Regions from separate parts of the Variovorax sp. FW305-3-2-15-B-LB1 genome, predicted to be linked through region 1. Evidence: riboswitches for the same ligand, from Rfam matches in the RefSeq annotation. Region 1 holds a riboswitch; the other holds the start of a gene.
What was found. A riboswitch is a leader RNA that binds a small molecule or an ion and turns the genes downstream of it on or off. The one in region 1 is predicted to bind S-adenosylhomocysteine.

Region 1 (14,583 bases):
GAGCGCGCGGCCGACGTGGGCTGGGGCTCGCGGCCGCTGCGGTCGAACAGCGGCAGCGCCAGTTCGGCCTCCAGGTTGGCGATGGCCATGCTGACGGCCGACGGCACCTTGCGCAGCGCCCGCGCGGCGGCCGAGAACGAGCCGTGGTCGATCACGGCCAGGAAGACCTCGACGTTGTCGCTGGAGAAAGCCATGGCGCCCCGATCTATCAATAAAACTGAAATAAGTTAACTTTTTATATCAACTAAAAGCAAATAAAGTCCCTCCATCGCAGTCAAACACACAGAGAAACAGTCATGCAGGGCCTTCAGCGTCGGATCGTTTACATCTCCCTCTACGAGGGCATCGCCATCGTGGCGGCCAGCGCCGGCCTGGCCCTGATGTCGGACGCGGGGCTCGGCCACTCGGGCCTGCTGGCCGTGGGCGCCTCGGTCATCGCGGTGATCTGGAACCTGACCTTCAACGCCCTGTTCGAGCGCTGGGAGTCGCGCCAGGCGGTGCGCGGGCGCAGCCTGAAGCGCCGCATCGCCCACGCCATCGGCTTCGAGGGCGGCCTGATCGCCTTCCTGGTGCCGATGCTGGCCTGGGGCCTGGGCGTGTCGCTCTGGCAGGCGCTGGTGATGGACCTGGGCCTCGTGGTGTTCTTCCTGGTCTACACCTTCGTCTTCAACTGGGCCTTCGACCGCGTGTTCGGCCTGCCGGCCTCGGCCATGGGCGAAGCGCAGCCTGCGTAAGCCTGCGCTTACTTAGCCGATTCACTTCGCCGGCTTGGACGCGGCGGCCGAGCGCATCGCCAGGGCACCGCTCAGGCGCAGGCGCTCGTTTTCGTTGAAGAGCGTCTCGCGCAGCTGGGCCCGCTCGGCCTCGGGCGCGCTGGCGTAGCGGTCGAGCCGGGCATTCCATTCCTGGGTTTCCTGGTCGAGCGTGGCCAGGCCGCGCGCCACCTCGTAGCCGTAGGCCTCGCTGCGCGCGGCAAAGCGCTCCTGGGGGCTGGCGCCGCGCGCCTGCAGCGCCTCGGTCTGGCGCATCACGTCCAGATGGGCCACCGCCTCCTTGCGCACCTCGCGCTGCGCCGGCGACAGCCAGGCCTGCTCGCTTTGGGCCAGCGCCGCGGCGCGCTGCTCGGGCGTGAGGTCGGGGTTGGACAGCAGCTCCATCTTCTCGGCCATGAACCTGTCCTGCCGGATCTGGTCGCCGAACAGGCCTTCGATTTCCTCGGGCGCGAAGAACTGACGGCGCACCGCCTCGCGCGCCTCCAGGCTGCGCCGCAGAAAGGCCGGGTCGCCCGGCGCGGGCGGCTGCAGGGTGCGCAGGGCCTCCTGCATGTCGACGTAGCGCTCCAGCAGGCCCAGCGCGCGCACGCGCCAGTCCTCGCGCAGGCGCTGGGCGAGCAGGGCGGGTGCGCGGGCCATCAGCGTGGCCTTGCTGTCGGCCTGCGCTTCGGCGAGCACCTGGTCGAAGAGGGTGATGAGGTCGCTGGTGAGCAGGGCGTCGGGGGCCGCGGCGGTGGACTGCTCCGGACGAGGCGCGGTGGGCACCGCGACCGCCGCCGTGGTGCGGGGCGCGGCGGCCTGCGGCGCATCGACCGCCCCGGGGCCGAGCGCCAGCCAGCCGGTCCCCGCGGCCACCAGCGCGACCGCGCCGACGGTCAAGGCCACACCGCGCATGCGCAGCGTCCTCAGAGCCCCGCGCTCTTGAGTCGCGCGGCCTGTTCCCTGAACAGCTCCGGCGGCTTCTTCTCGTAGTACGGGAACTGGCTGCCGTAGGTGTTGCCGAAGGCCTGGTTCACCTCGTCCAGGTGGTTCTGGCGGTAGTCGCCCAGGTGGGTGCCCAGGCGCGTGGTGCAGACCGCGAGCAGGCCGTCGTTGGGCTCGCCGAAGAAGAACAGGCTGCCCAGCGTCGACAGCGCCGTGTCGCTCGGGTCGAACAGGTTGAAGCTGGTCGACACGCCCGACCACGAGTAGTAGCGCACGCCGTTGGCCACGGCCGCACCGCTCTTCACGTCGCACGACGAGCCCGGCGCGGGGCGCCCCTGCGGGAACTTGGCGTCGAAGGCCGCGCCGCCCGCCGTGGTCAGCGAGGCCAGCGCGTTCAGCGGCACCTCGGGCAGCTGGCTCGGGTCCTTGCCCGAGAGAAAGCCGATCAGCCCCGTCAGCAGGCCGACGGCCTTCACCACCAGGGTCTGGCCGATGCCGCCTTCGGGCAGCTTGGCCAGCAGGTCGGCCACCTTCGAGCCGCCGTTGGCGCCGCCCACCGACGTGACCGAGGCCACCATGTCGGGCGCCACCGCCGCCACGTAGCGCACCGTGGGCGAGCCCTGCGAATGGCCGATGAGGTTGAACTTGAGCGTGGGGTTCTGCTCCAGCGCGCGGATGGTCTTGAGCTCCTGCAGCAGCTGCTCGCCGCGGATCTCGGAGGTGTTGGTGCCCGACACCTGCGCCACGTACACCTTGGCGCCCGCCGCGGCCAGCCTGCCGGGGATGTCGTAGAAGTAGTCGACGCCCAGCAGGTTGTCGAAGCCCAGCAGGCCGTGGACCAGCACGATCGGGTACTTCGTCTTCGCCGTGTCGGAGGTGACGCGGGCCTCGACGCGCGTGGCGCTGTCGCCGGCGGCGGCACGCGCCGGTGGCGCATGAACCGCGAGGGCCGCGGCGGCCAGGAGGCAGCAGCTCAAGGCCACGGCGCGCATCGGGGTGGCTGCATGCTGCAACCGGACATTCCACTTCCTGGCCATCGGCGAACTCCCTTACGTTTGGTTAAAAACACGAACGTTCGTTCAGAAACGGTGGGCGCATTCTGTTGACACGTGCAGGAATGAAAACTGGGGTTTTCCCAGGGCGCAATCGAATCGACCTAAAATGCGCGACTTCCCAAGGAGCGTTGCAGCGGTTCGCCACAGAGGCGAATCGTCAGGCTTGGGGCGACAACGACGCTCGCCTGTCCGACTCTTCCGCAGGTGAGGCCATGTCCCAGATTCCCGCATCCGTTTCCGCTCCCGTCGCTCCCCCTCCCATGAAGCTGTCCGGCCTCGAGCCGGTCGCCATCGGCGAAGGCTCGCTGTTCGTCAACATCGGCGAGCGCACCAACGTCACCGGCTCCAAGGCCTTCGCGCGCATGATCCTGAACGGCCAGTTCGAGGACGCCCTGGCCGTCGCGCGCCAGCAGGTGGAGAACGGCGCGCAGGTGATCGACATCAACATGGACGAGGCCATGCTCGACAGCAAGGCCGCCATGGTGCGTTTCCTGAACCTCATCGCCAGCGAGCCCGACATCGCGCGCGTGCCGGTGATGGTCGACAGCTCCAAGTGGGAGGTCATCGAGGCCGGCCTGCGCTGCATCCAGGGCAAGGGCATCGTCAACTCGATCTCCATGAAGGAGGGCGTCGACAAGTTCAAGCACGAGGCCAAGCTGGTCAAGCGCTACGGCGCCGCCGCTGTGGTCATGGCCTTCGACGAGAAGGGCCAGGCCGACACCTACGCACGCAAGATCGAGATCTGCGAGCGCGCCTACCGCGTGCTGGTCGACGAGGTGGGCTTTCCGCCCGAAGACATCATCTTCGACCCGAACATCTTCGCCATCGCTACCGGCATCGAGGAGCACGACAACTACGCCGTCGACTTCATCAACGCCGTGCGCTGGATCAAGCAGAACCTGCCCGGCGCCAAGGTGTCGGGCGGCGTGAGCAACGTGAGCTTCAGCTTCCGCGGCAACGACCCGGTGCGCGAGGCCATCCACACCGTGTTCCTGTACCACGCGATCCAGGCGGGCATGGACATGGGCATCGTCAACGCCGGCATGGTCGGCGTGTACGACGACCTGGAACCCACGCTGCGCGAGCGCGTGGAAGACGTGGTGCTCAACCGCCGCTCCGACGCCGGGGAACGCCTGGTCGAAGTGGCCGAGACCGCCAAGAGCGGCGCCAAGGACGACAGCAAGAAGCTCGAATGGCGCGGCACGCCCGAGCACCCGGTGCACGTCAACCAGCGCCTGTCGCACGCGATGGTGCACGGCATCACCGACTTCATCGTCGAGGACACCGAAGAGGCCTACCAGCAGATCCTCGCCAAGGGCGGGCGTCCGCTGCACGTGATCGAAGGCCCGCTGATGGACGGCATGAACATCGTGGGCGACCTGTTCGGCCAGGGCAAGATGTTCCTGCCGCAGGTGGTGAAGTCGGCGCGCGTGATGAAGTCGGCCGTGGCCCACCTCATTCCGTACATCGAGGAAGAAAAGCGCCAGGACGAGGCCGCGGGCCGCGACGTGCGCACCAAGGGCAAGATCATCATCGCCACCGTGAAGGGCGACGTGCACGACATCGGCAAGAACATCGTCACCGTCGTGCTCCAGTGCAACAACTTCGAAGTGGTGAACATGGGCGTGATGGTCCCGTGCCACGAAATTCTGGCGAAGGCCAAGGTCGAGGGCGCGGACATCGTGGGCCTGTCGGGCCTCATCACGCCCAGCCTCGAAGAGATGCAGTACGTGGCCGGCGAGATGCAGAAGGACGACCACTTCCGCATCAAGAAGATCCCGCTGCTCATCGGCGGCGCCACCACCAGCCGCGTGCACACGGCCGTGAAGATAGCGCCGCACTACGAAGGCCCCGTGGTCTACGTGCCCGATGCCTCGCGCAGCGTGAGCGTGGCGCAGAGCCTGCTCTCCGACCAGGCCACCGCGTACATCGACGAGATCAACGCCGACTACGAGAAGGTGCGCACGCAGCACGCCAACAAGAAGCAGGTGCCGATGTGGCCGCTGGCCAAGGCGCGCGCCAACAAGACGCCCGTCGACTTCGCGAACTTCGTGCCCACGGTGCCCAAGTTCATCGGCCGGCGCGTGTTCAAGAACTTCGACCTCACCGAGCTGGCCAAGTACATCGACTGGGGCCCGTTCTTCCAGACCTGGGACCTGGCCGGCCCGTTCCCCGCCATCCTGAAGGACGAGATCGTCGGCACCGAGGCCGTGCGCGTGTACGCCGACGGCCAGCGCATGCTCAAGCGCCTCATCGAAGGGCGCTGGCTCAGCGCCAGCGGCGTGGTCGGCTTCTGGCCCGCCAACACCGTGAACGACGACGACATCGAGCTGTACACCGACGAGACGCGCAGCGAAGTCGCACTCACCTGGTACGGCATGCGCCAGCAGACCGAGAAGCAGATGATCGACGGCGTGATGCGCCCCAGCCGCTGCCTGGCCGACTTCGTCGCGCCCAAGGACAGCGGCGTGAAGGACTACGTCGGCGTGTTCGCCGTCACGGCCGGCCTGGGTGTCGAGAAGAAAGAGAAGTTCTTCATGGACGACCTCGACGACTACTCGGCCATCATGCTCAAGGCCCTGGCCGACCGGCTGGCCGAGGCCTTTGCCGAAGCCATGCACCACCGCGTGCGCACCGACCTGTGGGGCTACGCGCCCCACGAGGGCCTGAGCAACGACGACATGATTGCCGAGAAGTACCGCGGCATCCGCCCCGCGCCCGGCTACCCGGCCTGCCCCGACCACAGCGTGAAGGGCCCGATGTTCGACCTTCTGAACTGCGCGGACATTGGCATGACCCTGACGGAGAGCCTCGCTATGATGCCCGCCGCCAGCGTGAGCGGCTTCTACCTCGGGCACCCCGATGCGACGTACTTCAACGTCGGCAAGATCGGGCACGACCAGTTGCAGGACCAGGCCGCGCGGCGCCGCACGAGCGAAGCGGAGCTCGAGCGCCTGCTGGCGCCGAACCTTTGAACCTGCCGGCCGGTCGGCGCGACCGGAGTGACCGGCCACGGGAGTTGATATTCAGAAGCTGATCTTTGCCGCCGCGCACTACGCCCAGTTCGCGATCTTCGTGATTGCCTGCTGGGGTGCCGGCCGCGCGGTGCTCGCGCGCTTGCGCCCGCCCTCGCGCCGCGACGCCTGGCTCGAGGCGGCCATGTCGGCCGCGCTCGGCGTCGGCCTTTACATCTGTGCCTTCCAGGCGCTGGCCATCTTCGGGCTCTTCCGCCGCGAGGCCACGCTGGGCCTGATCGGCGCGGGTGTCGTGGCCGCCGCGTGGCAGTGGCGCGGCTGGCGCGCCGACATCCGCGCATTGCGCGCGGCCGCGCCCCCCACTGCGCCGTGGACCCGCTTCGAACGCATCGCCGCCATCGCGCTGGCGCTGGTCGCGCTGCCCGCGCTGGTGGCGCCGCTCGCGCCGCCGGCCGCCTTCGACGAGCTGATGTACCACCTGCCGTATGCACGCCTCGTGGCGCAGCAGGGCACGCTGGGCATCCACGACTGGCTGCGCTACCCCTGGTTCCCGTACAACTACAACCTGCTGTACGCCGCCGCGCTGCAGGTGGGCGACGACGTGCTGCCGCACTTCCTCAACGCCCTGGCGGGCGCGCTGTCGGTGCTGATGATCTTCCGCCTGGGCATCCTGCATGCCAACCGGCTCACCGCCTGCATCGGCGCGGCCATCTGGCTGGGCATGGGCGACTACGCCAACGCGCTGATCGACATGGGCGTGGCGCTGTTCGTGCTGACCGCCTGCGTGGCGCTGTGGTGGTGGCGCGAATCCGAGCCGCTGCGCGACGGCTCGCGCTGGCTCTGCCTGGCGGCGTTCTGCCTCGGCGTGGCGGCGGGCTCCAAGTACCAGGCGCTGATCTTCCTGCCGCTGGTGGCGGTGTTCGTGGTGCGCCACGAGCGTCGCGTGTGGCGGGCCTGGGCGCCCGCGCTGCTGTGCTTCCTGATCCCGTGCATCTACTGGTACGCACGCAACGCGATCATGACGGGCGACCCCTTCAATCCGATCGGCGCGCGCGTGTTCGGCTTCACCGAATGGGTGCCGGCCGACTACGTGCAGCAGGTGGCCGACGTGCGCGACCACGCCGAGATGCCCAACGCGCTGATCTGGTCGGTGTTCCTCGCGCCCTTCAGCGTGTGGTGGAAGCGCTCCGCCGCCGTGCGCGCGGCGGGCTGGTTCTGCCTGTACTCGGTGGCCGTGTGGGTCGTGACCTCGCGCTACCCGCGCTACCTCATGGCCTCGTTCCCGCTGCTCGCGATGACGGCGGCCGTGGGCTGGCAGGTGCTGTTCGGCTGGATCGCGGCGGGCGTGCGCCGCCTGCGCGCAGCGCCCGCGGCGGTCGCTGCAGACGGCCCGCGCAGTGGCGCCGGCATTGGCGACTGGGTCGTGGTGCTGCTGCTGGCCGTGCTGGCCGCCGTGTCGGTGGGCCAGACGGCCACCAAGGTGTCGATGATCTCGCTCACGCCCGAGGCGCGCGAGGCCTTCCTGCGCAAGCACGTGCCGGGCTACGGCGTGATGGACTACGTGCGCCGCAACGTGACCGGCCGCGTCTACCAGATCGCGCTGAACGAGGCGATCTACTACGGCCCCAACCCGATCTGGGGCGACACGCTGGGGCGCTGGCGCTACCGCGACTACCTGCTGATGCCGCCCGGCGACACGGCGCGCAAGCTGGCGGCCGAGGGCTTCACCACCGTCGTCATGTCGCCCGAGATGGTGAAAGTGCTCAGCGTGCGGCCCGGCTTCGACCAGTACTATGGCCTGCTGCACGACCAAGACGGCAGCCGCGCCTACCGACTCCTTCCGACGACCGCTCCATGACGACCGACCACCGACCCGCCCCCGTGTCCGCCATGCCGCGCATTGCCGCCGTCATTCCCTGCTTCAACGAGGCCCTGGCCATCACCCAGGTGATCGAGGGCTTTCGCGCGGCCCTGCCCGGCGCCGAGATCCACGTCTTCGACAACAACTCCACCGACGACACGGCCGCCGTGGCCCGCGCGGCCGGCGCGATCGTCACGCACGTGGCCGCACGCGGCAAGGGCAACGTGGTGCGGCGCATGTTCGCCGACGTCGAGGCCGACATCTACGTGATGGTTGACGGCGACGCCACCTACGACACCACCGCCGCGCCGCGCCTCATCGCGCGGCTGGTCGAGGGCAATCTCGACATGGTGGTCGGCAGCCGCGTGGACGACGGCCAGGACGCGCTCACCTACCGCGCCGGCCACCGCTTCGGCAACTGGCTGCTCACGGGCACCGTGGCGCAGCTCTTCGGCGGCGGCCTCACCGACATGCTCTCGGGCTACCGCGTGTTCTCGCGCCGCTACGCCAAGTCGTTCCCGGCCCTGTCGCAGGGCTTCGAGATCGAGACCGAGCTGACCGTGCACGCGCTCGAGCTGCGCATGCCCTACGCCGAGGAAGCGACCGCCTATAGCACGCGCCCCGAAGGCTCGCACAGCAAGCTGTCGACCTACCGCGACGGCTGGCGCATCCTGAAGACCATCGGCAAGCTGTTCGTCAGCGAGCGGCCGCTGCAGTTCTTCTCGATCGTCGCGGCCGTGCTCGCGATCGCTGCGCTCGCGCTGGCCCTGCCGCTGTTCATGACCTACGCCCACACCGGCCTGGTGCCGCGGCTGCCCACGGCGGTGCTCGCCACCGGCGCGATGCTGGCGGCGCTGCTGTCCTTCGTCTGCGGCGTGGTGATGCACACCGTCACGCTCGGCCGGCAGGAGGCCAAGCGGCTGCGCTACCTGGCGCAGCCCTGCGTGCGCGAGAGCTTGCGCAAGAGCCTGCGCGCGCACTGACGGCGGCGCGATGAAGATCGGGCGCGAGTTCCTCTCGTTCGCCGTGGCCGGCGTGATCGGCTTCGTGGTGGACGTGACGGTGCTCTACCTGCTGGCGCCGCTCCTGGGGTGGTACGGCGCGCGCGTCGTGTCGTTCCTGGCCGCCGCCACCACCACCTGGCTCTACAACCGCCGCTACACCTTCGCGGCGAGCGCGGCCGGCGCCGCCACGGGGCGTTCGGTCTGGCGCGAATACCTGGGCTACCTCACGACCATGCTGGCCGGCGCCGTGCTGAACTACGGCACCTACGTGCTCACGCTGCACTGGGTGGAAGGCCGCTGGGCCGCCGCGCTCGGCGTGGCGCTGGGCAGCATCGCGGGCCTGGGCGCCAACTTTCTCTCGGCGCGCTACCTGGTCTTCCGCTCGCACCGCAGCGGCGGCTGAGGCCGCCGCCGGGCGCGTTCAAGCGCGCTCAGTGCCCGCCCGACACCACCACCGGGATCTCGGTGGCCGGCGGCGTGTTGCGGCTGCGGCCGCAGCGCACGAGGCCGTCGATCATCACCATGCCCACGCCCGGGATGTCGCCCAGCTGCACGCTTTCGAGCAGGCCCGGCGCGGGCGAATGCTGCGCGCGGTCCATGAACACGAAGTCGGCATCGCGGCCCACTTCGATCAGCCCGCAGTTGAGCTTGCGGATCTTCGCCGTGTTGCCCGTGGCGAAGCAGAACACCAGCTCGGCCGGGATGTTCGCGATCGACGACAGCATCGCCACCATGCGCAGGATGCCCAGCGGCTGCACGCCCGAACCCGCGGGCCCGTCGGTGCCCAGGATCACGCGGTGCGGGCACTTCAGTTCGAGCGCGGCCTTCGCCGCCGCGATGGCGACCTTCTCGTTGCCGTTGTGCACGATCTCGATGGCGCGCGAGCTCTTCTCGCACAGCTCGCACACATGCGCCTCGGGCAGCGAGGTGTGGCCGCCGTTGATGTGGCCGATGATGTCGGCGTCGGCTTCGAGCACCACGTCCTTGTCGATCAGGCCCGAGCCGGGGATCGACGGGCCGCCCGTGTGGATCGTGCTCTGGATGCCGTACTTGCGCGCCCAGGCCACCATCTCCTTGGCCTCGTAGCCGGCCTTCACCGAGCCCAGGCCCACTTCGCCCAAGAGGCCCACGCCGGCCTCGGCGAGTTCCTTGAAGTCGCTCTCGACCATGCCCTTTTCGATGACCGGCGCACCGGCGAGCACCTTCACGCCGCCGGGGCGGAAGTTGTCGAAGGCGCGCTGCGCGGTGATGGCCAGCGCCTTCAGGCCGACGATGTCCTTCGGGCGGCCGGGCAGGTGCACCTCGCCGGCGGAAATCATGGTGGTCACGCCGCCGTGCATGGTGGAGTCGATCCAGCCGATCTGGCCCTGGCGCGGCGTCCAGTCGCCGAACACCGGGTGCACGTGGCTGTCGATGAGGCCGGGTGCGACGCAGGTCTTCTTCGCGTCGATGACGGTGACGGCGCCTTCGAGGTCGCAGTCTTTCTCCTTGCCGACCGCCACGATCAGGCCGTCGTTCACCACCAGGGTGTCGGCGTCGAGGATGGGCTTGTCGATGTCGCCCGAGAGCAGCAGCCCGATGTTCTTTATGACGACCTTGCCCGACTTTGCGCCGGCTGCGATTTCTGCCATTTCGTTGTGTCCTCGTCGTGGGGTGGGGAAGGGGTGCGGTTGTCCGATACCTCGTCCGCGCGCACGGTGCGCAGCAGGGTCTCGATCACGAAATCTTCCCAGTGCGCGACGGCTTCCGGCGACTCCAGCGGCTCGCCGAGGAAGGCCGTGAGCGTGTGCCGGTTCGAGGTGTAGAAATAGCCGGTGGACGCGATCAGCAGGTAGATGTCGCGCGCCACGAGGTCGGTGCGGAACAGGCCCTGGGCCGCGCCGCTGGCAAGGATTTCCGAAATGATGGCCACCGCCCGCGACGAGTACTCGCGCGCCCGCAGCGACTTCGAGATGTGCCGGCCCTTGTGCAGGTTCTCGGTGTTCAGCAGCGTGACGAACTCGGGGTTCTTGCGGTAGTAGCCGAGCACGAAGCGGATGACTTCGGTGAGCGCTTCCACGGGCCGCGAGGCATCGAGCGCAATGGCGGCTTCGGCATCGTCCATGCGCTGGTAGATGCCCTCGAGCACCGCGATGAACAGGCCCTCTTTGCTGCCGAAGTAGTAGTAGATCATCCGGTCGTACGACTTGGCGGCCTTGGAGATCTTCTCCACGCTGCCGCCGTCGTAGCCGTACTTGGCGAACACCTTGGTCGCCGCCTTGAGGATGCTGTCGCGCGTGGCCTGGGCCGCGGCCTCGCGCACGCCGGTGCGGCGCTGGGGCTTGGGCTTGCTGACGGAGCGGGAGTCGGCCATCGTGCGCGCAGCGCCTCTTCTATTGCTTACTTCTCGGCGAAGGCGCGTTCGACGACGAAGTCGCCCGGCGTCGAGGTGTTGCCTTCCTTGAAGCCGCGCTTTTCCAGGATGTGCTTCAGGTCGACCAGCAGGCCGGGGCTGCCGCACAGCATCACGCGGTCTTCCTCGACGTTCAGCGGGGGCAGGCCCAGGTCGTCGGTGAGCTTGTTGCTCTCGATCAGGTCGGTGACGCGGCCCTGGTTGCGGAACTCCTCGCGCGTGACCGTGGGGTAGTACAGCAGCTGCTTGGCGATCATCTCGCCCAGGATCTCGTGCTTGGGCAGGTGGTCGGTCACGAGGTCGTGGTACGCCAGCTCGTCGACCTGGCGCACGCCGTGCACCAGGATGACCTGCTCGAACTTCTCGTACGTGTCGGGGTCGCGGATGATGCTCATGAACGGCGCCAGGCCGGTGCCCGTGCCGAACAGGTACAGGCGCTTGGCCGGCAGCGTGTAGTCGATGAGCAGCGTGCCGGTGGGCTTGCGGCCCACGATCACGGTGTCGCCCACCTGGATGTGCTGCAGCTTCGAGGTGAGCGGGCCGTCTTCCACCTTGATGCTCAGGAACTCCAGGTGCTCCTCGTAGTTCGGACTCACGATGCTGTAGGCGCGCAGCAGGGGCTTGTTGTTGACCTTCAGGCCGATCATCGTGAAATGACCGTTCGAGAAGCGCAGCGCCGGGTCGCGCGTGGTGGTGAAGGTGAACAGGCGGTCGGTCCAGTGGTGGACGCTCAGGACGCGTTCTTCGCTGAATGCACTCATACAGAACTCAAGTGTTGGTTGAAGACAGAAAAGGGTGGCTGAGCCGAAATGCACGCCTTTGGGGCGTCCGCCATCGGCCGGCTAGCAACCCTCCATTGTCGTTGGTCGGAAAAACCCCGATGAACACCGCGAGAAAACACCATTGCAAGCATCGGGCCTGTTTGCTACATTGACCTTTGATGTAGTGAACGCAACATGAAAGTGTAGGGGATGCTACACAAACGAAAGCCGCCGCACAAGCACCTGCACGGCACGTTTGTTGCAAACCTCCGGAGTCTGAAGACCCGCTCCGACAGCACCACACCACGAGATCGCCCCGATGACTGAACACACCAAGACAGACGGATTGCCCGGCATCGACATGCCCCTGGTCGCGCAGGCCGGGGGCGCCGCCTTCGGCAAGGCGCCGCCGCGCAACGAGAAGATGAGCACCGCCAAGGTCGAGTGCAACGCCTGCCCGGTGCTGTGCCAGATCTCCGACGGCCGCACCGGCGCCTGCGACCGCTACGCCAACCGCCAGGGCGTGCTGGTGCGCGTCGACCCGGTGGTGCTGTTGCGCCGCACGCTTGCCAGCGAACAGCCGGCGCTCGTGCCCTTCGACCGGCCCGGCGCCGACGCGGCCGAGGCCCATGCTGCGCCCGACTGGAACGGCGACCTGCTGCACGCCGACGAGGTCTTCGTCACCGGCGTGGGCTCGTCCACCACCTACCCCGACTACAAGCCCGCGCCCTTCATCGTGGCTTCGAAAGCCCAGGGCGTCGACATGGTCACCGTCGTCACCGAAGGCATCTTCAGCTACTGCAGCTTCAAGGTGAAGATCGACACCGACCGCTTCCTGGGCGCCGAGCAGGCCAACGTGCGCTACAAGGGCGAGGTCGTGGGCCATGTCACCACGGCCGAGTACGGCTCGCAGATGCTGTCGCTGGGCGGCGTGCACCACCTCACGGGCGGCAGCAAGAAAGAGGGTCGCATGACGGCCGAGCTCATGCAGCTGCTGGGCAACAAGCAGGCGGTCGAATGCACCATCGACGGCGGCGCCAGCCTCGTCATCCAGGCCGGCAAGGCGCCCATCGTCAACGGCGTGGAAGAGCAGCGCATGCGCGTGGGCTGCGGCTCGGCCGCCGTGGGCATCTTCGCGCGCCAGTTCGCCGGCGTGGCCGACGAGGTGGTGGTGGTCGACGACCACATCACCGGCGTGCTCACCGAGCACCAGGCCGGCCGCTGCCTCGACATGACGCCCTCGGGCATCCAGATGCTGGGGCGCAAGTCGACGCCGGGGCGCTACTTTCAGGTCGCGAACCCCGGCAACGGCTGGGGCGGCACCGACATCGCCGACCCGCTGGCGATCATCGAGGGCTGGGAGGAGGGCGTGGCCCGCCCCGGCCTGCGCCTGCTCATGACCTCCACCACCGGCGAGCACGCGCAGTGGTACGTGCTCGACGAGGCCCTGAAGCCGATCGAGCAGCCCATGCCGCCCGAGGTGCGCCGCATCGTCGATCGCATCGGCGAGAACTGCGAGCCCTCGCTGTGCACCGTGCTGTTCCTCGGCGGCGCCGGCGGCAGCCTGCGCGCGGGCGTCACCGAGAACCCGGTGCTGCTCACGCGCGCCATCAAGCGCGCGCTGGTCAACGTCACCTGCGGCGGCGCGCCGGCCTATGTGTGGCCCGGCGGCGGCATCACCGTGATGGCCGACGTCATGCGCATGCCCGACAACAGCTTCGGCACCGTGCCCACGCCGGCCATCGTCGCGCCCATCGAATTCAGCATGCGGCGCGACGACTACGAGGCGCTCGGCGGGCACGTCGAACACATCTTCCCGCTCGAGCAGGCGCTCGCGCGCGGCGCGTGGCAGGAAGACGGCGCACCGCTGGCGCGCCAATGGCTCGTCATCGACGATGCCAATCCGTGGCCCCTGGGCCATGCCCCGATGCTGGGCTGACACCATGTCCGCCCAACGCACGGCGCTCGACGCGGGCCGCTGGCATTTCAACCACGGCCCGATCGACATCGTGGCCGAAGCGCACGGCGACCCGTACGCCGTCGCCGCCGCGCACGACGCGGCCTGGGCGCGCTTCGGTCATGTGCTCGACGAACTCGTGCGCGAGCTGCCGCAGCTGCGCCTGCCCGTGGCGGCACGCCAGCGCCCGCGCGGCGTCGTCGCGCGGCGCATGTGGGACGCCTGCGATGCCTTCTCACCGCTGTTCCTCACGCCGATGGCGGCCGTGGCCGGCAGCGTGGCGCAGGAACTCATCGCCTTCTACGACCGGCCCGGCATCGAGCGCGCGTGGATCAACAACGGCGGCGACATCGCACTGCACCTCGCGCCCGGCCACACGGCGCGCGTGGGCTTGTTCGCCGACCTCGCGCGCTTCGACTGGCGCGACAGCGGCATGCTGACCACCGACGGCCAGTTCGAGCTGCACGCCGACCAGCCGGTGCGCGGCGTCGCCACCAGCGGCTGGCGCGGGCGCAGTTTCTCGCTGGGCATCGCCGACAGCGTGACGGTGTTGGCCGCCACCGCGGCGCAGGCCGACGCCGCTGCCACCGTGATCGCCAACGCCGTCGACGTGGCCGACGCCGCCATCCAGCGCCTGCCCGCCAGCGCCTGCAAGGACGACAGCGACCTCGGCGACACCCTCGTCACCGTCGACGTGCCGCCGCTGGCGCCCGCGCAGGTGCACCATGCACTCGATGCGGGCGCGGCGTGCGCCCGCGCGCTGCAGAAAAGGGGGCTCGTGTGGGCCGTTCTGCTCGTTTGCCAGGGGCAGTGGCGGCGGGTGGAACCCTTATGCTCGAAGTCGCTGGACATCGCGCTGCCCGAAGCAGTTGGTTCAGTAT
Region 2 (14,583 bases), on a different contig from region 1:
TCCAGCGCGGAATCTCGGCGCCGCAGGCGTCCGAGAAGCGCATGAGCTGCGTCGAGCTCGTGATGGGCATGATGCCCGGCACGATGGGCGTGTCGAGCCCCAGCTTGCGCGCGTCGTCGACAAAGCGGAAGTAGGCCTCGGGGCTGAAGAAATACTGCGTGATGGCCGAGTCGGCCCCCGCCTTCACCTTGGTCGCGAAGGCCTGCAGGTCGGCTTCGGGCGAGCGCGCCTGCGGATGGATCTCGGGGTAGCAGGCCACCTCGATGTGGAAGTCGCGGCCGGTCTCCTCGCGGATGAAGGCGACGAGGTCGCTCGCGTACTGGAACTCGCCGCCGATGCCGTAGCCGCTGGGCAGGTCGCCACGCAGCGCGACCAGGCGCTTCACGCCCATGGCCTTCAGCTCGGCCAGCTGCTCGCGCACGGTCGCGCGCGTGGCGCCGATGCACGAGAAGTGGCTGGCGGCGTCCACGCCCTCGGCCAGGATCTCCTGCACCGCACCGAAAGTGCCCTGGTGCGTGGAGCCGCCCGCGCCGTAAGTGACCGAGCAGAACTGCGGCTTGCGCACATAGAGCTGCTGGCGCACGGCGCGCAGCTTGACCGCGCCTTCGGGCGTCTTGGTCGGGAAGAATTCGAAACTCAGCGGAAGGCGCACCTGCGTCTCCTTAGGAACCGTCGCCCGCCTTGGCAGCAGCACGAACGGCGTGAATGAAAAACTCGCGGTTGCCGTCGCCCCCGGCGATCGGGCTGTCGAACCAGCGCAGCACCTTCAGCTCGAGCGCCGCGCAGGCGTCGTGCAGGCGCTTCTCGACCACAGCGTACATCGCCTCGTCGCGCACGATGCCGCCCTTGCCGACCTGGCCGGGCTGCAGCTCGAACTGCGGCTTGACCAGCATCAGCAACTGGCCGTCGTCGGCCAGGAACTGCACCACGGCCGGCAGCACCAGCGTGAGCGAGATGAAGGACAGGTCGCCGACGATGAGGTCGAAGCGCGGCTCGGCCGGGGCTTCGGCAACTTCGAGCGCCTCGCCCACCTCGTCGTCCTCGCCATCGTCCACCTGCAGATCGGCCGGCGACAGCGCCCGCGCATTGACGCCTTCGATGGCGACCACGCGCTCGTCCTCGCGCATGCGCGCATGCAGCTGCCCGTGACCGACGTCGACGCCCACCACCTTGGCGGCGCCGTGCTGCAGCAGGCAATCGGTGAAGCCGCCGGTCGACTGGCCGACGTCCAGGCAGAGCTTGCCGGTCGGGTCCACGCCGCTGGTCTTCAGCGCACCTTCGAGCTTGAGGCCGCCGCGCGACACGTAGCGTGCCTCGGCGGCGTCGGCGAGCTCGAGCTCGGCCGACTCGGGCACTTCATCCTTGTTCTTGGCGACGTTGCGCCACGCGTCGCCCGTGCCCGCGTCGCGCCAGCGCATGCCGCCGGCGATGAGCCGGACCGCTTGCGAACGCGACGCGGCCAGGCCGCGCTCCACCAACAGTTGATCGGCGCGCACGCGGATCAATAGCGGTAGGTGTCCGGCTTGTAAGGGCCGTTCTTGCTCACGCCGATGTAGGCGGCCTGGGAGTCGGTCAGCTCGGTGAGCATGGCGCCGACCTTCTTCAGGTGCAGGCGCGCGACCTTCTCGTCCAGGTGCTTGGGCAGCACGTAGACCTTGCCGGCCTGGTAGGCGTCGGGCTTGGTGAACAGCTCGATCTGGGCGATGGTCTGGTTCGCGAACGACGACGACATCACGAAGCTCGGGTGGCCCGTGCCGCAGCCCAGGTTCACGAGGCGGCCCTTGGCCAGCAGGATGATCTTCTTGCCATCGGGGAAGGTGATGTGGTCCACCTGCGGCTTGATCTCTTCCCACTCGTACTTCTCGATCGACGCGACGTCGATCTCGTTGTCGAAGTGGCCGATGTTGCAGACGATGGCCTGATCCTTCATGGCGGCCATGTGCTCGTGGCGGATCACGTCGCGGTTGCCGGTGGTGGTCACGAAGATGTCGGCCTTGTCGGCGGCGTACTCCATGGTCACGACCTTGTAGCCTTCCATGGCGGCCTGCAGGGCGTTGATCGGATCGATTTCAGTCACCCACACCTGGGCCGACAGTGCACGCAGGGCCTGGGCCGAGCCCTTGCCCACGTCGCCGTAGCCGGCCACGCAGGCCACCTTGCCGGCGATCATCACGTCGGTCGCGCGCTTGATGCCGTCGACCAGCGATTCGCGGCAGCCGTAGAGGTTGTCGAACTTGCTCTTGGTGACCGAGTCGTTCACGTTGATGGCGCGGAACAGCAGCGTGCCCTTGGCGCTCATCTCGTTCAGGCGGTGCACGCCGGTGGTGGTCTCTTCGGTCACGCCGATGATCTCGGCCGACTTGCGGGTGTACCAGGTGTCGTCCACGGCCAGCTTGGCCTTGATGGCGGCGTACAGAATGCGTTCTTCTTCGCTGGTCGGGTTGGCGAGCACGCCCAGGTCTTTTTCAGCGCGCTGGCCCAGGTGCATGAGCAGCGTGGCGTCGCCGCCGTCGTCCAGGATCATGTTCGGGCCTTCGCCCTTCGAGCCCTTGGGGCCGAAGTCGAAGATGGCGTGGGTGTAGTCCCAGTAGTCCTTCAGCGACTCGCCCTTGATGGCGAACACCGGCGTGCCGGCGGCGGCGATGGCGGCGGCGGCGTGGTCCTGCGTCGAGAAGATGTTGCACGAGGCCCAGCGCACTTCGGCGCCCAGGGCTTGCAGCGTCTCGATCAGCACGGCCGTCTGGATGGTCATGTGCAGCGAGCCCGTGATGCGCGCGCCCTTCAGGGCCTGGCCCTTCGAGAACTCTTCACGGATGGCCATCAGGCCGGGCATCTCGGTTTCGGCGATCTTGATTTCCTTGCGGCCCCAGGCGGCAAGGGACAGGTCGGCAATCGCCTGGTCGGCGGTCGAGACGGGGGTGGGCTTGAGTACAGCGCTCATGTGAACTCCAAAACTGGTTTGAAAGATGCCACTGCGTACGGGGAAGAAAGACTCACCGCGAGAACAGCGGGTGAGCGTGGTTGCGATGTGGTCCGAGCCTCACGCCTGACGGCGCTGCAACGCTCCTCGGAGCGCCGGATTGTAGTCGCGGCCGCCCGGCCCGCCAATCGACCGGGGCATCCCACATCACGGAAAGCGCGGGCGCCCGCCAGGCCGGGCCGTGCGGCGCGGGCCACCCCGGGAAACTCCGCAGGCAAATCCGCGCTTGGAGCGCCCTGAGCCGCGCCGGCCCGGCGTATCGTGGCGGCGGGCCCCGGCCGCCCGGCCGCTGCCTGCATCCACCCGTTCGATTGTTTTCATCACCCGACACAGGAGATTCCGCACCATGGCCACTGCCAAGAAAGCCGCCGCGAAAAAAACCACCGCCAGCAGCGCCGGCGCGAAGCAGGCGGCGCCGTCCGCCGCGGACATGCTCGATCCGATGAAGAACCTCAAGGGCATGGCCGAGCGCCTGCAGAACCTGAACCTGACCGGCGGCGCCGGCAAGCTGCTCGACAGCGGCCGCAAGGACCTGCAGGCGCTGATGCAGGCCAACGAAAAGTCCTACCAGGGCCTGCAGACCGTGGTGCAGCGACAGACCGAAATGATCAAGACGGCCATCGCCGAATGGCAGACCGCCGCCAAGGCGATGCCGGGCAAGGACCCGAAGGAAAACCTCGCCAAGCTCGACGAGCTGGGCCGCCAATCGTTCCAGCGCGCCGTCGACGACATCAAGGAACTGGCCACCCTGGCCGCCAAGTCGCAGGCCGACGCCTTCGACGTGGTGCGCCAGCGCATCCAGGCCAACGTGGACGAGGTCACGAAGCTGCTGCAGCGCAAGTAACAAGAAGAAAAGAAAGGCCCGCATGACCGCCGTCGCGCCCCGCACCGAACGGCGCACCCGCGCCAACGGCATCGAACTGGCCTGGGACAGCTTCGGCGACCCCGAGGCGCCGCCGCTGTTGCTGGTCATGGGCCTCGGCGCCCAGATGGTCGCGTGGGACGACGCGTTCTGCGCCGGCCTGGCGCAGGCCGGCGGCCACCATGTGATCCGCTTCGACAACCGCGACATCGGCCACTCCACCCACCTGCCGCACGCCGGCGTGCCCGACATCCAGGCGCTGATGCTGCAGGCCATGGCCGGGCGCCCGCTGCAGGTGCCCTACACGCTGCGCGACATGGCCGACGACTGCGCCGGCCTGCTCGACGCACTGGGCATCGCGCGCGCCCACGTCGTGGGCGCGTCGATGGGCGGCGCCATCGGGCAGGAGATGGCCATCCACCATCCGGGGCGGATGCGCTCGCTCACCAGCATCATGTCGAGCACCGGCGACCCGGCCCTGCCGCCGCCCACGCCCGAGGCGCTGGCGGTGCTGTTCGCGCCCGCGCCGACCAGCTTCGAGGCCTACCTGCCGCACCACGCCAAGCTGTGGCGCGTGCTGCGCGGCCCCGACGCCTTTCCGCTCGACGAGGCGCGCGACGCCGAACGTGCGCAGCTCGCATTTCTGCGCGGCCTCAACCCAGGCGGCGTGGCGCGCCAGCTGGCAGCCGTGTTCGCGTCGGGCAACCGCAAGCCGGCGCTGCGCGCGGTGCAGGTGCCTACGCTGGTGATCCACGGCGACGTCGACCCGCTGGTGCCCGTGGCCTGCGGCATCGACGTGGCCGAGGCCATTCCCGGCGCTACGCTGCTGCGCATTCCGCGCATGGGCCATGCGCTGCCGATCGCGATGTGGCCGCAGATCATCGAAGCCATCGCCGCGCACACCGCACGGGCGGCGCGGCGCGACGATCACTGAAGAAAAAAAGAGACACGACAACGAACCCAGACGGAGGTGTTTTTCATGAGCCAATTTCCGTCCCTCGATCCCATGGCCCTGTGGCGCGAGCTCACGGCCCAGTGGGAAAAAAGCACCAACGAATTCGCCAACGAAGCCATGGCCTCGGACCCGTTCCGCCAGGGCATGCACGGCGGCATGAACGCCTCGCTCACCGCGCAGAAGGCGGTGGGCGACCTGATGGCGCGCTACCTCACGCTGCTGAACCTGCCCACGCGCGCCGACCTGCAGGCGCTGGGCGAGCAGCTGCACCGCATCGACGACCACCTGGCGGGCATCCGCCGCGCGCTGGAAGGCGGGGCCGGGCCTGCCGCGCGGACCGCCGATGCAGCTGCTGCGCCGCCCCGGCCGCGCCGCACCAAGCAGCCGCCCGCGGCGGCGGCAGCGCCTGCACCGGCCGCCAAGGCCGCCGCCGCCAAGAAACGCCCCGCCGGAAAGCGCCGCCCATGAGCGCGCCGCCCGACACCTTCCAGCTGCCCGACATCCGCGGCGAGATCGAGCGCACGATCCAGCGCAACATCAAGGGGCTGGACTTCCTGACCTCGACCGCGCCCGCCGTCGGCCTCACACCCAAGGACGAGATCCACCGGCGCGGCACGCTGAGCCTGTACCACTACCGCCCGATGGTCGACGAGATCTACCGCGTGCCGGTGCTCATGGTGATGGCCACCACCAACCGCGCCTACATCTTCGACCTCGCGCCGGGCCAGAGCATGGTCGAGTACCTGCTGCTCAAGGGCTACGACGTCTACGTGATGGACTGGAACGCGCCGCGCCCCGACGAGAAGCGCCTGCGCATCGAGGACTACGTGCTCGACTTCATTCCCGACTCGATCCGCCGCGTGCAGGAAGACTCGGGCGAGGACGACGTGACCATCGCCGGCTACTGCATGGGCGGCGTGCTCTCCACGCTGTACGCGGCCCTACACCCCGGCGGGCCGATGAAGAACCTGGCGCTCTTCACCACGCCGATCGACTTCAGCCGCATGAAGCTCTTTCATGCGTGGTCCGACCGGCGTTACTTCGACGTCGACCGCCTGATCGACACCGTGGGCAACGTGCCGCCCGAGATGCTGTTCGCCTCCTTCGACATGCTGCGCCCCGCGGGGCGCGGCGCCGGGCTGGTGCAGCTGTGGGACAACATGGCCAACGACGAGTTCGTCAAGTCGTACCGCATGTTCGACCGCTGGGGCGCCGAGATGCTGCCGCTGGCCGGCGAGTATTTCCGCCAGACCGTGAAGGAGCTCATGTGGGACAACAAGCTGCACAAGGGCGAGCTGGTGCTCGGCGGGCGCCCCGTGCTGCTGAAGAACATCACCGTGCCGGTGCTGCACGCGCTGGCGCAGCACGACCACATCGTGCCCTACGAGGCGGGGCAGCCGCTGATCGCCGGCATCGGCTCCACCGACAAGGAAGAGGTGGTGCTCAAGGGCGGCCACGTGAGCCTGGCGGCCGGCACCAACGCCGTGCGGCGGCTGTGGCCCAAGCTCGACGAATGGCTGGGCGTGCGCTCCACCTGACGAACACAACCTTCCCCCTACGCTCATGACCGCATCTTCTTCCCGCACCTACCCGCGCACCGTTTCCCACGCGGACGGCGACATCGCCCTGCGCCTGATGACCGGCGCCGACGCCCCCGCCGTGCTGGCCTTCGCGCAGGCGCTGCCGGCGCACGACCTGCTCTTTCTGCCGCGCGACATCACCGAGCCCAAGGTGATGGCCGCCTGGGTCCGCGCCATCGAGCGCGGCGACATCGACAGCGTGCTCGCCGTGCGCGACGGCGCCGTGCTGGGCTGCGCCGCCGTCATCCGCGACCCGCACTCGTGGTCGGGCCACGTGGCCGAGCTGCGCGTGCTGGTGTCGCCCGCGCTGCGCGGCGGCGGCCTGGGCCAGCAGCTGGCGCAGGAGGGCTGCGCGCTGGCCTTCGCCCACGGGCAGGAAAAGATCGTCGCCCAGATGACCGTCGACCAGCGCGGCGCCATCGCCGTCTTCCAGGCCCTGGGCTTCCGGCCCGAGGCCCTGCTCACGCGCCACGTGAAGGACCGCGAGGGCAAGGCGCACGACCTCGTGGTGCTGAGCCAGGACGCGGCGCAGGTCGAGGCGCAGATGCGGGCGTATGGGGTGACCGAGGCGTTTTAGGGCATAAAGCGGGGATGAACCCGCACGCGTCGAAGAAGCCGCTCTATCGCAAGGTCAACACCAAGGCCCGAAACGTGCATCACGATTTCGGCGGCGACTACCGGCATGAGCGGAACACGAAAAACAACGAACGTTCCGAAGAGACGCGACGCGCCATGCACGGAAAGCACTTGCGCGGACTCGACTACACGCCCCTGTGCCGGTTTCTCTTGTCCAAGGTCGGTGCCGACTGGGACCAAGTCCACAGCGAAGCCGTGGCTCGGCTCGACCGTTCCGAACCGATCTTCTGGCTGGTAGCCCTGCGCGAAGACGAAAAAAAGGACGTCGTCAGGATTGGCGACGCCAGCTACTACAGCGGGTTGTTTGTCGATGCCGAAGGCAAGTTGCGCGTGGTGAATCCCGCGCTGGGTCCCGAACACATGACACCGACCTGCCCTTGCTGCACCCACACTTTCAACGGCATCCGCTTCGCCGGACAAAGCAAGGAAACCAGCTCGAATCCGCCGGTCGGCCCGGGCGCGCCGTCCCGTTCCGGCACGGCCTCCTAAAATCGGGGGATTCCCCTGCAGATTGCCCACCTTGTCTTTTCTCGCCGAAACCCGCCGCCGTCGCACCTTCGCGATCATTTCCCACCCTGACGCCGGCAAGACCACGCTGACCGAAAAACTGCTGCTGTTCTCGGGCGCGATCCAGATCGCCGGCTCGGTGAAGGCCCGCAAGGCCTCGCGCCACGCCACCTCCGACTGGATGGAAATCGAGAAGCAGCGCGGCATCTCGGTGGCCTCGTCGGTGATGCAGATGGTGTACCGCGAGCACGTGATCAACCTGCTCGACACGCCCGGCCACAAGGACTTCTCGGAAGACACCTACCGCGTGCTCACCGCCGTCGACTCGGCGCTGATGGTGATCGACGCCGCCAACGGCGTGGAAGCGCAGACGCGCCGGCTGATCGAGGTCTGCCGCCAGCGCGACACGCCCATCATCACCTTCGTCAACAAGATGGACCGTGAAGTGCGCGAGCCCCTGGACATCCTGGACGAAGTGGAGCGCGAACTCGGCATGCCCTGCGTGCCCATGACCTGGCCCGTGGGCCAGGGCAAGAGCTTCCGCGGCATCATGAACCTGCGCACGCAGGCGATGACGGTGTTCGAGTCGGGCAGCGAGCGGCTGCCGCACGACTTCGAGACCATTCCGCTGTCGGACCGCGAAACGCTGGTCAAGCGCTTCGGTGCCGACTTCGAGCACGCCATGGAAAGCATGGAACTGGCCACCGGCGCCTCCCCCACCTGGGACCGCGAGGCCTTCCTGGCCGGCAAGCAGACGCCGGTGTTCTTCGGCTCGGGCGTGAACAACTTCGGCGTGATGGAAGTGCTCGACGCGCTGGTCGACCTGGCGCCCTCGCCGCAGTCGCGGACCAGCACCACGCTGGTCAACCGCCAGCCGGTGGTGAAAGAGATCCAGCCCGAGGACAAGGACTTCGCGGGCGTGGTCTTCAAGGTGCAGGCCAACATGGACGCCAACCACCGCGACCGCATCGCCTTCGTGCGCATGGCCTCGGGCAAGTACACGCCGGGCATGAAGCTGAAGGTGCAGCGCACCGCGAAGGAGCTGCGCCCCACCAGCGTCGTGACCTTCATGAGCCAGCGCCGCGAGGCGGTGGAAGAGGCCTACGCCGGCGACATCGTGGGCTTCACCACGCACGGCGGCGTGCAGCTGGGCGACACCATCACCGACGGCGCGAACCTGCAGTTCACCGGACTGCCCTTCTTCGCGCCCGAGCTGTTCATGACCGTCATCCTGAAGAACCCGCTGCGCACCAAGCAGCTGCAGCAGGGCCTGGCCCAGCTGGGCGAGGAAGGCGCGATCCAGGTCTTCCGCCCCGAGGTCGGCGGCCCGATGCTGCTGGGCGCGGTCGGCCAGCTGCAGTTCGAAGTGGTGCAGCACCGCCTGAAGGCCGAGTACGACGCCGACGTGCGCCTCGAAGGCTGCCAGTACACGGGCGCGCGCTGGATCACGGCCGACACCCCGGCCGAGCTGCGCGAGTTCGTCCACGCCTACCCGGTGCGCATGGCCAAGGACGCGGCCGACACGCTGGCCTTTTTGTGCACCTCGCCGTACGACGTGCGGCTGGCGCAGGAGCGTTTTCCGAAGATCCACTTCCATCCGCTGCGCGAGCACGCGGGCTTGGCGCTGCAGAGCGCCGGCTGATCAGCTGCCCGACGAGGTGTAGTGGCGCAGCCCGAGGCGCCACGCACCGAACGCCGCCGCGAGGAACACGAAGCCCGCGAGCGGCGACACCCACCCCACCCAGGCCGGTGCGCCCAGCGGATCGGGCTTGCCCAGGATCGCCAGCACCGGGTAGTACGCCACGCAGGCCAGCGGCACGATGAAGGTCAGCACGCGGCGGAACCACTGCGCATAGAGCGCCAGCGGGTACTGCGCCGCCTGCACGCCGCCGTAGGTGAGCACGTTGGCGATCTCCAGGCTCTCGACGGTCCAGAACGACAGCGTGCCCTGCAGCACGAGGATGCCGAGGAACAGCGCGATGCCACCGGCCAGGGCGAACAGCGCGACGGTCACGGCGCTGGGGGTCCATACGATGTCGGCCTGCACGGTCGCGAAGGCCAGCACGAGCAGGCCCTGCAGCAGGCGGCCGAGGCGGCTGATGCGCACGTCGTGGCCCATGAGCTGCAACGCGAGCGGACGTGGGCGCAGCAGCAATCGGTCGAAGGTGCCGGTGCGCAGGAACTCGGTGCCCAGCACGTCGAAGCCGCGGCCCAGCGCGTCGGCGAGGGCGAACATGCAGTTCACGAGGCCGTAGAACAGCGCGACCTCGCCGATGCCCCAGCCCTGCACCTCGCCGAAGCGATGGAACAGCGCCCAGACGGCGACGACCTCGATGCCTGTTCCGAGGAACTGGCCCAGGGTCAACAGCAAGGCGGACGCGGGGTACCTGGCCTGGCCGCTGATGGAGGCGGCCATGAGGCGGAAGAAGAGAGGGAGGGCGCCCATCTTCAATGGCCCTCTCGGCTTGTCTCGCCGTGGTTCAGGGCGCGTGCACAGGCCACCGGGTACTTCCCTCCGCGAATGCCCCCCGGGCTTCGCCCTCCTCCTTGATTTCGCTGCGGGAAGCACCCAGTGTCCTGCGCACACCGAGCGCGGTCGTGGTGCCGGTCGATCCACCGCTGTGCGAATTGCGTCATGCCACTCATTGCTCGTAGCAGATGTCGAGCCTGATCAATGCGCCGCGGGCATCGATGCGATCGGCGCGGAAATAGAAGCGGTCGCGGTAGCTGTCGAGGTGAAGGGGTACGGTGACCGGGTCGCCCCAGCTCGTCACCGAGAAGCCCTGCCCGCGCAGCCATCGCAGCAGGGTGTCCAGGCGCTGCGGGTCGGCGTCGACGCGGATGTCGGTGTCTGCGGGCGGCGGGCCCTGTGGGTCCTGCTGCCAGCGCGCGAAGCTGCCGAACAGCGTGAAGGCGTGTCCTGCGGCGCGCATGGCATCGAGCAGCGCGGCCGTGGCCGGCAGGTCGATGCGCTCGCGCTGCTTGCGAAAAACCAGCGCGTGTTCGTGGCGCCGGTCGGTGCGGGCATCGGTGTCGCTGTCTTCCGCGTCGTGCGGATAGACCAGCACGCGCTCCTCCTCCATCGTGAAGAGCGAACCCAGGATGCGCGCGAGATCGAAGGCCAGCGGCAGCACGCGATCGCCGATCCGGAGGTTCTCCACCATCGCGATGCAGGCACCGCCCTCGCGCAATCCGGCGCGCACGCGGTGGAAGACGTTGCGCAGGCCATCGAGGTGCTGCGCGTAGCTCGGGCTGTCGTAAAGCTGGGAGGTTGCCTGCGCACCGGCCCAGCGGCAACCGAAGTAGGGCACGTTCGTCAGGCACAGGTCGAAGGGCGGGAGCGCGGCGTCTTCGAGCGCATCGCACGAGGCGTGCAGGAGCGTCGTGCCGTGGGCGAGGCCGTGGCGCACCAGCCGCTCGCGGATGAGGTCGATGCGGCCTGCATCGACTTCGCAACCCAAGGCCTGGCGCTGCTCGAGGCGCGCCGCGAGCAGCGTCGTGCCGAAACCGGCGAACGGATCGAACACCGTGTCGCCCGGTTGCGAGAACCGGCGCACGAAGGGCAGCATCTGCTCGAGCCATCCGCAATCGCGCCCGCCCATCGGGTCCTGCGCGCGCAGGTCGTCCGGCAGCCGGTAGCGCGGCGATTCATGGTCGAGCATCAGCCAGCTGTGACTGGTCATGGGCAGGCCTTCGCGGTGCGCGTGTCGAGCAGCACGTCGTGCCCCGGCTCCCAGCCGGCGCAGAGCTGTCCGTCGGCAAAGTAGACGAGCTTGTAGACATCGCCGGTCGCGTGGCGCGCGTGCATGGCGCCGTAGTCGGCGCTTTCGAAGACGACCGTCAGGCCGCTGTCGGTGCGCAGGCGCAGGTTCCAGAAGTAGTAACCCTCGGTGAGGCTTTCGAGGGTCCACCCGCGCGAGATGTCGGGGTCGTCGAGGCAGGCCGTCAGCAGCGCGTCCATCGAGACCCGCTGCGTGCGCAGATAGCGCGCGGTGGCGTTGTCGCGATAGCCGTCGTCGAGCCGCGAGAACTCCCGGAAGACGACGGTGCCGGCGCCGCATTGCCGTGCCCACGCGAGGTACGCGGCCACGTCGGTCGGCTGCGCGACGCCGCCGCGCTGGAGGATGCACACGAGCCGCAGCGCCACCGCATCGGCGAGCTGGCGCGCGGTGCGCTCGAACACGACGGGGTCGCCGATGGCCACCTCGGGCCGGAACCGCATGATGGCCTGGTTGACCGCGCCGTCGTGGTGGTGGCGGGACAGCTCCAGCCAGCTCATTCCGAAACGTTGCAGCGCGCGCCGCAGCACCTCGCCCTGCGGGCCGGCAAAGCCTGCGCCGTTGGTATAGAGCACACGGTCCTCGACCACCGGGCCTTCGCTTTCGCCCGCGGCCAGCGTGTGCAGCAGCCGGAGCATCCAGTCGGCGTCGTCGCTCGTTTCCAGGCCCGAGAGCGACCACGACAGCGGCACGCCGCGCAAGGCGCGCAGCGCGCGGGACAGGCCGTCGAAGTAGTCGGGCGCCGGACGCAGCCGGGATGCCGAGGTTCCGCCGTCGGTCTTGCGCAGGTTTTCCGAGCAGAAGCCGCAACGTGCCGAACAGGGCTTCACGGAGGCGTATGGCGTGAACGTGAGGGGCTGCGCAAGGCGCCGCGCGACGCCGCCGATCGTGTGCGTGTGCCAGCGCGTGGCCTCGTTCGAAGGCGGCGTGCGAAGGGTCACCTCGCGCACGGAGCGGTGAAGGCGTTCGAAGAGCGGGGAACTCGCGCTGCGCGGCAGATCGGCCACGGCGATCTGGTCGATCGCGCAGGTCACGGTCCGCGCAACGAGGGACACCGGCGTATCGGCTTCAACGGGAATGACGGGACGCATGGCAGGGGTGGGGTTGTCGCACCCGCCACCATACGACAGCGCTGCCTCCGAGGGCGGGAGTGGCTCCCTGCGCGCGCCCGTCACCCTAGCCACCTTGCACCTGCAGACTGCGCATCGTGCGCCCCATCGCCATCCGCCCGAACGCGACCAGCGCGACGATCCAGAAGCACTGCAGCCCCAGCGCGGCCAGCGCATGCCAGCCGCTCAGGTGCCCGAAGTACAGCCGCGCCGGAATGTCGAACAGCCCCGCCAGCGGCTGCACCAGCAGCGCGGTCTGCCAGGCGTCCGGCAGCAGCGCCAGCGGCAGCAGGTTGCCCGAGAACACGATGACCACGGGCGTCGCCACCGCCTGGATGCCGCGTTCGTTGAGCGCCGCCGTGGTCGCCACGTTGAGCAGCATCACCATCGCGGTCGAGAGCAACAGGCCCAGCCCCACCGACAGCAGGAACGCCGCGCCGGCCACCGCGTTCGCGGGCAATTGCCAGGCCCAGTCGCCCAGCCCCACCAGCGGCAATGCGACCGCCGCGAAGGCCGCCATCAGTGCCACGCGCGGCAGCAGGCGTGCCGCGATCCAGCCTGCGGTGCGCGCGAACCACAGCGCGTAGGCGTCCACCGGGCGCAGCCGGTCGTAGGCGACCGCACCGGTGCGCGCGGCCTGCGCCACTTCGGGGTCGCCGAGCCAGGGCATCAGCACCAGCAGGCCCTGCGCGAGCCAGGTGTAGGTGATGGCCTGGGCCAGCGACATCGACGAGGCCGCGCCCGCGATGGCGCTGCCGCTGTAGAACGCGGCGAACACCATCACCTTGATGCCGCCCCACCAGCACTGCGTGGCAAAGCCCGCGAGCGCCGCCGTGCGGTACTGCAGCATCTGCAAAAAGCGTGAGACGAACGCCGCGACATACGGCCGGGCGAGGTCGCGCGGGCCCAGGGCCGGCTTCACGCCTCGGCCGCTCCGTGCATGGCGTAGAAGCGCGCGATCACGGCTTCGATCGCGAGGCCTTCGAGGCGGATGTCTTCCACGGCGTGCGCGCCGGCAATGCGCGCGATGAGCGCGGGCGCGGGGGTCTGCTTGGGGTCCAAGTCGAGCACCAGCGTCTGGCCGTCGCGCGAATGCACGGTGGCGCCGTCGACCTGCGCGGGCAGCGTGGCATCTTGTGCAAAGTCGACCACCAGCCGGCGCTCGGCCATCACCTGCGCGCGCAGCGCCTCGACCGGGCTGTCGGCCAGCACGCGGCCGTGGCCGATGACGATCACGCGCTGGGCCAGGGCCTCGATGTCGTGCATGTCGTGCGTGGTCAGCAGCACGGTGGTGCCGCGCTCGCGGTTGGCGCGGCGCACGAAGTCGCGCACGGCGAGCTTCGAAGGCGCGTCGAGGCCGATGGTCGGCTCGTCGAGGAACAGGATGTCGGGCTCGTGCAGCAGCGCCGCCGCGATCTCCGCGCGCATGCGCTGGCCCAGCGACAGCTGGCGCACCGGCTGGTCGAGCACGCGCTCCAGGTGCAGCAGCGCGACCAGCTCGTCGCGCGTGCGGCGGTAGCGCTGCGGATCGACGCGGTAGATGTCGCGCAGCAGGTCGAAGCCGTCGCCCACGGGCAGGTCCCACCACAGCTGCGTGCGCTGGCCGAAGACCACGCCGATGCGCGCCACGTGCCGCTCGCGGTCGGCAAAGGGGTCGCGGCCGTCGACTTCCACGCGCCCGCCGTCGGGCCGCAGGATGCCCGAGAGGATCTTGATGGTGGTCGACTTGCCCGCGCCGTTGGGCCCGATGAAGCCCAGCAGCTCGCCGCGCTCCAGCGCGAACGACACGCCCGACAGCGCCTCCACCGTGCGGTGGCGGCGCTGCAGCAGGCCGCGCAGCGCACCGCGCAGGCCGGGGTCGCGCTCGGACACCCGGTAGGTCTTGCGGAGGTTGTCGACGAGGATGTGGGGCATGGTGAGAAGCGCCGCGCCGGCCTGAAAGCGCGGCGGGGGCGGGATGCTACACGAAAGCGCCGGTACGATCACGGGCCCTTTCGAGAATCCTGTCCATGTCTTCGCCTCCCCTGCCCGCCTCGCCCCACCACCTGTTGCCGCTCACGCGCTGGCCCGCCGACGCGCGCGCGGCGCTGGTCGGCGTTTTCACCGACATCGACGACACGCTCACCACCGACGGCGCGATCACGCCCGACGCGCTGAAGGCGCTGGCCGACCTGA

Region 2: another riboswitch for S-adenosylhomocysteine. It lies ahead of ahcY (adenosylhomocysteinase); the one in region 1 lies ahead of metH (methionine synthase).

The regions. Positions count from the first base shown of each region.
Region 1 covers NZ_JBYSZY010000016.1:106,165-120,747, reverse strand. Annotated here, with positions in the region: gene AC3WQR_RS13040 (LysR family transcriptional regulator) at 1-194, opposite strand, end outside; gene AC3WQR_RS13035 (PACE efflux transporter) at 297-734, shown strand; gene AC3WQR_RS13030 (lipase secretion chaperone) at 756-1,667, opposite strand; gene AC3WQR_RS13025 (esterase/lipase family protein) at 1,679-2,734, opposite strand; S-adenosyl-L-homocysteine riboswitch at 2,867-2,942, shown strand; gene metH (methionine synthase) at 2,965-5,727, shown strand; gene AC3WQR_RS13015 (ArnT family glycosyltransferase) at 5,828-7,585, shown strand; gene AC3WQR_RS13010 (glycosyltransferase family 2 protein) at 7,582-8,571, shown strand; gene AC3WQR_RS13005 (GtrA family protein) at 8,582-8,995, shown strand; gene AC3WQR_RS13000 (amidohydrolase family protein) at 9,024-10,223, opposite strand; gene AC3WQR_RS12995 (TetR/AcrR family transcriptional regulator) at 10,178-10,945, opposite strand; gene AC3WQR_RS12990 (ferredoxin--NADP reductase) at 10,972-11,745, opposite strand; gene AC3WQR_RS12985 (hypothetical protein) at 12,065-13,684, shown strand; gene AC3WQR_RS12980 (UPF0280 family protein) at 13,689-14,583, shown strand, end outside.
Region 2 covers NZ_JBYSZY010000067.1:1,593-16,175, forward strand. Annotated here, with positions in the region: gene metF (methylenetetrahydrofolate reductase [NAD(P)H]) at 1-652, opposite strand, end outside; gene AC3WQR_RS27785 (TlyA family RNA methyltransferase) at 663-1,496, opposite strand; gene ahcY (adenosylhomocysteinase) at 1,502-2,941, opposite strand; S-adenosyl-L-homocysteine riboswitch at 3,007-3,075, opposite strand; gene phaP (TIGR01841 family phasin) at 3,327-3,824, shown strand; gene AC3WQR_RS27800 (alpha/beta fold hydrolase) at 3,847-4,776, shown strand; gene AC3WQR_RS27805 (hypothetical protein) at 4,822-5,265, shown strand; gene AC3WQR_RS27810 (alpha/beta fold hydrolase) at 5,262-6,335, shown strand; gene AC3WQR_RS27815 (GNAT family N-acetyltransferase) at 6,361-6,954, shown strand; gene AC3WQR_RS27820 (hypothetical protein) at 6,969-7,502, shown strand; gene AC3WQR_RS27825 (peptide chain release factor 3) at 7,534-9,162, shown strand; gene AC3WQR_RS27830 (ABC transporter permease) at 9,163-9,966, opposite strand; gene AC3WQR_RS27835 (DNA methyltransferase) at 10,163-11,203, opposite strand; gene AC3WQR_RS27840 (hypothetical protein) at 11,200-12,354, opposite strand; gene AC3WQR_RS27845 (ABC transporter permease) at 12,476-13,258, opposite strand; gene AC3WQR_RS27850 (ABC transporter ATP-binding protein) at 13,327-14,322, opposite strand; gene AC3WQR_RS27855 (HAD-IIB family hydrolase) at 14,418-14,583, shown strand, end outside.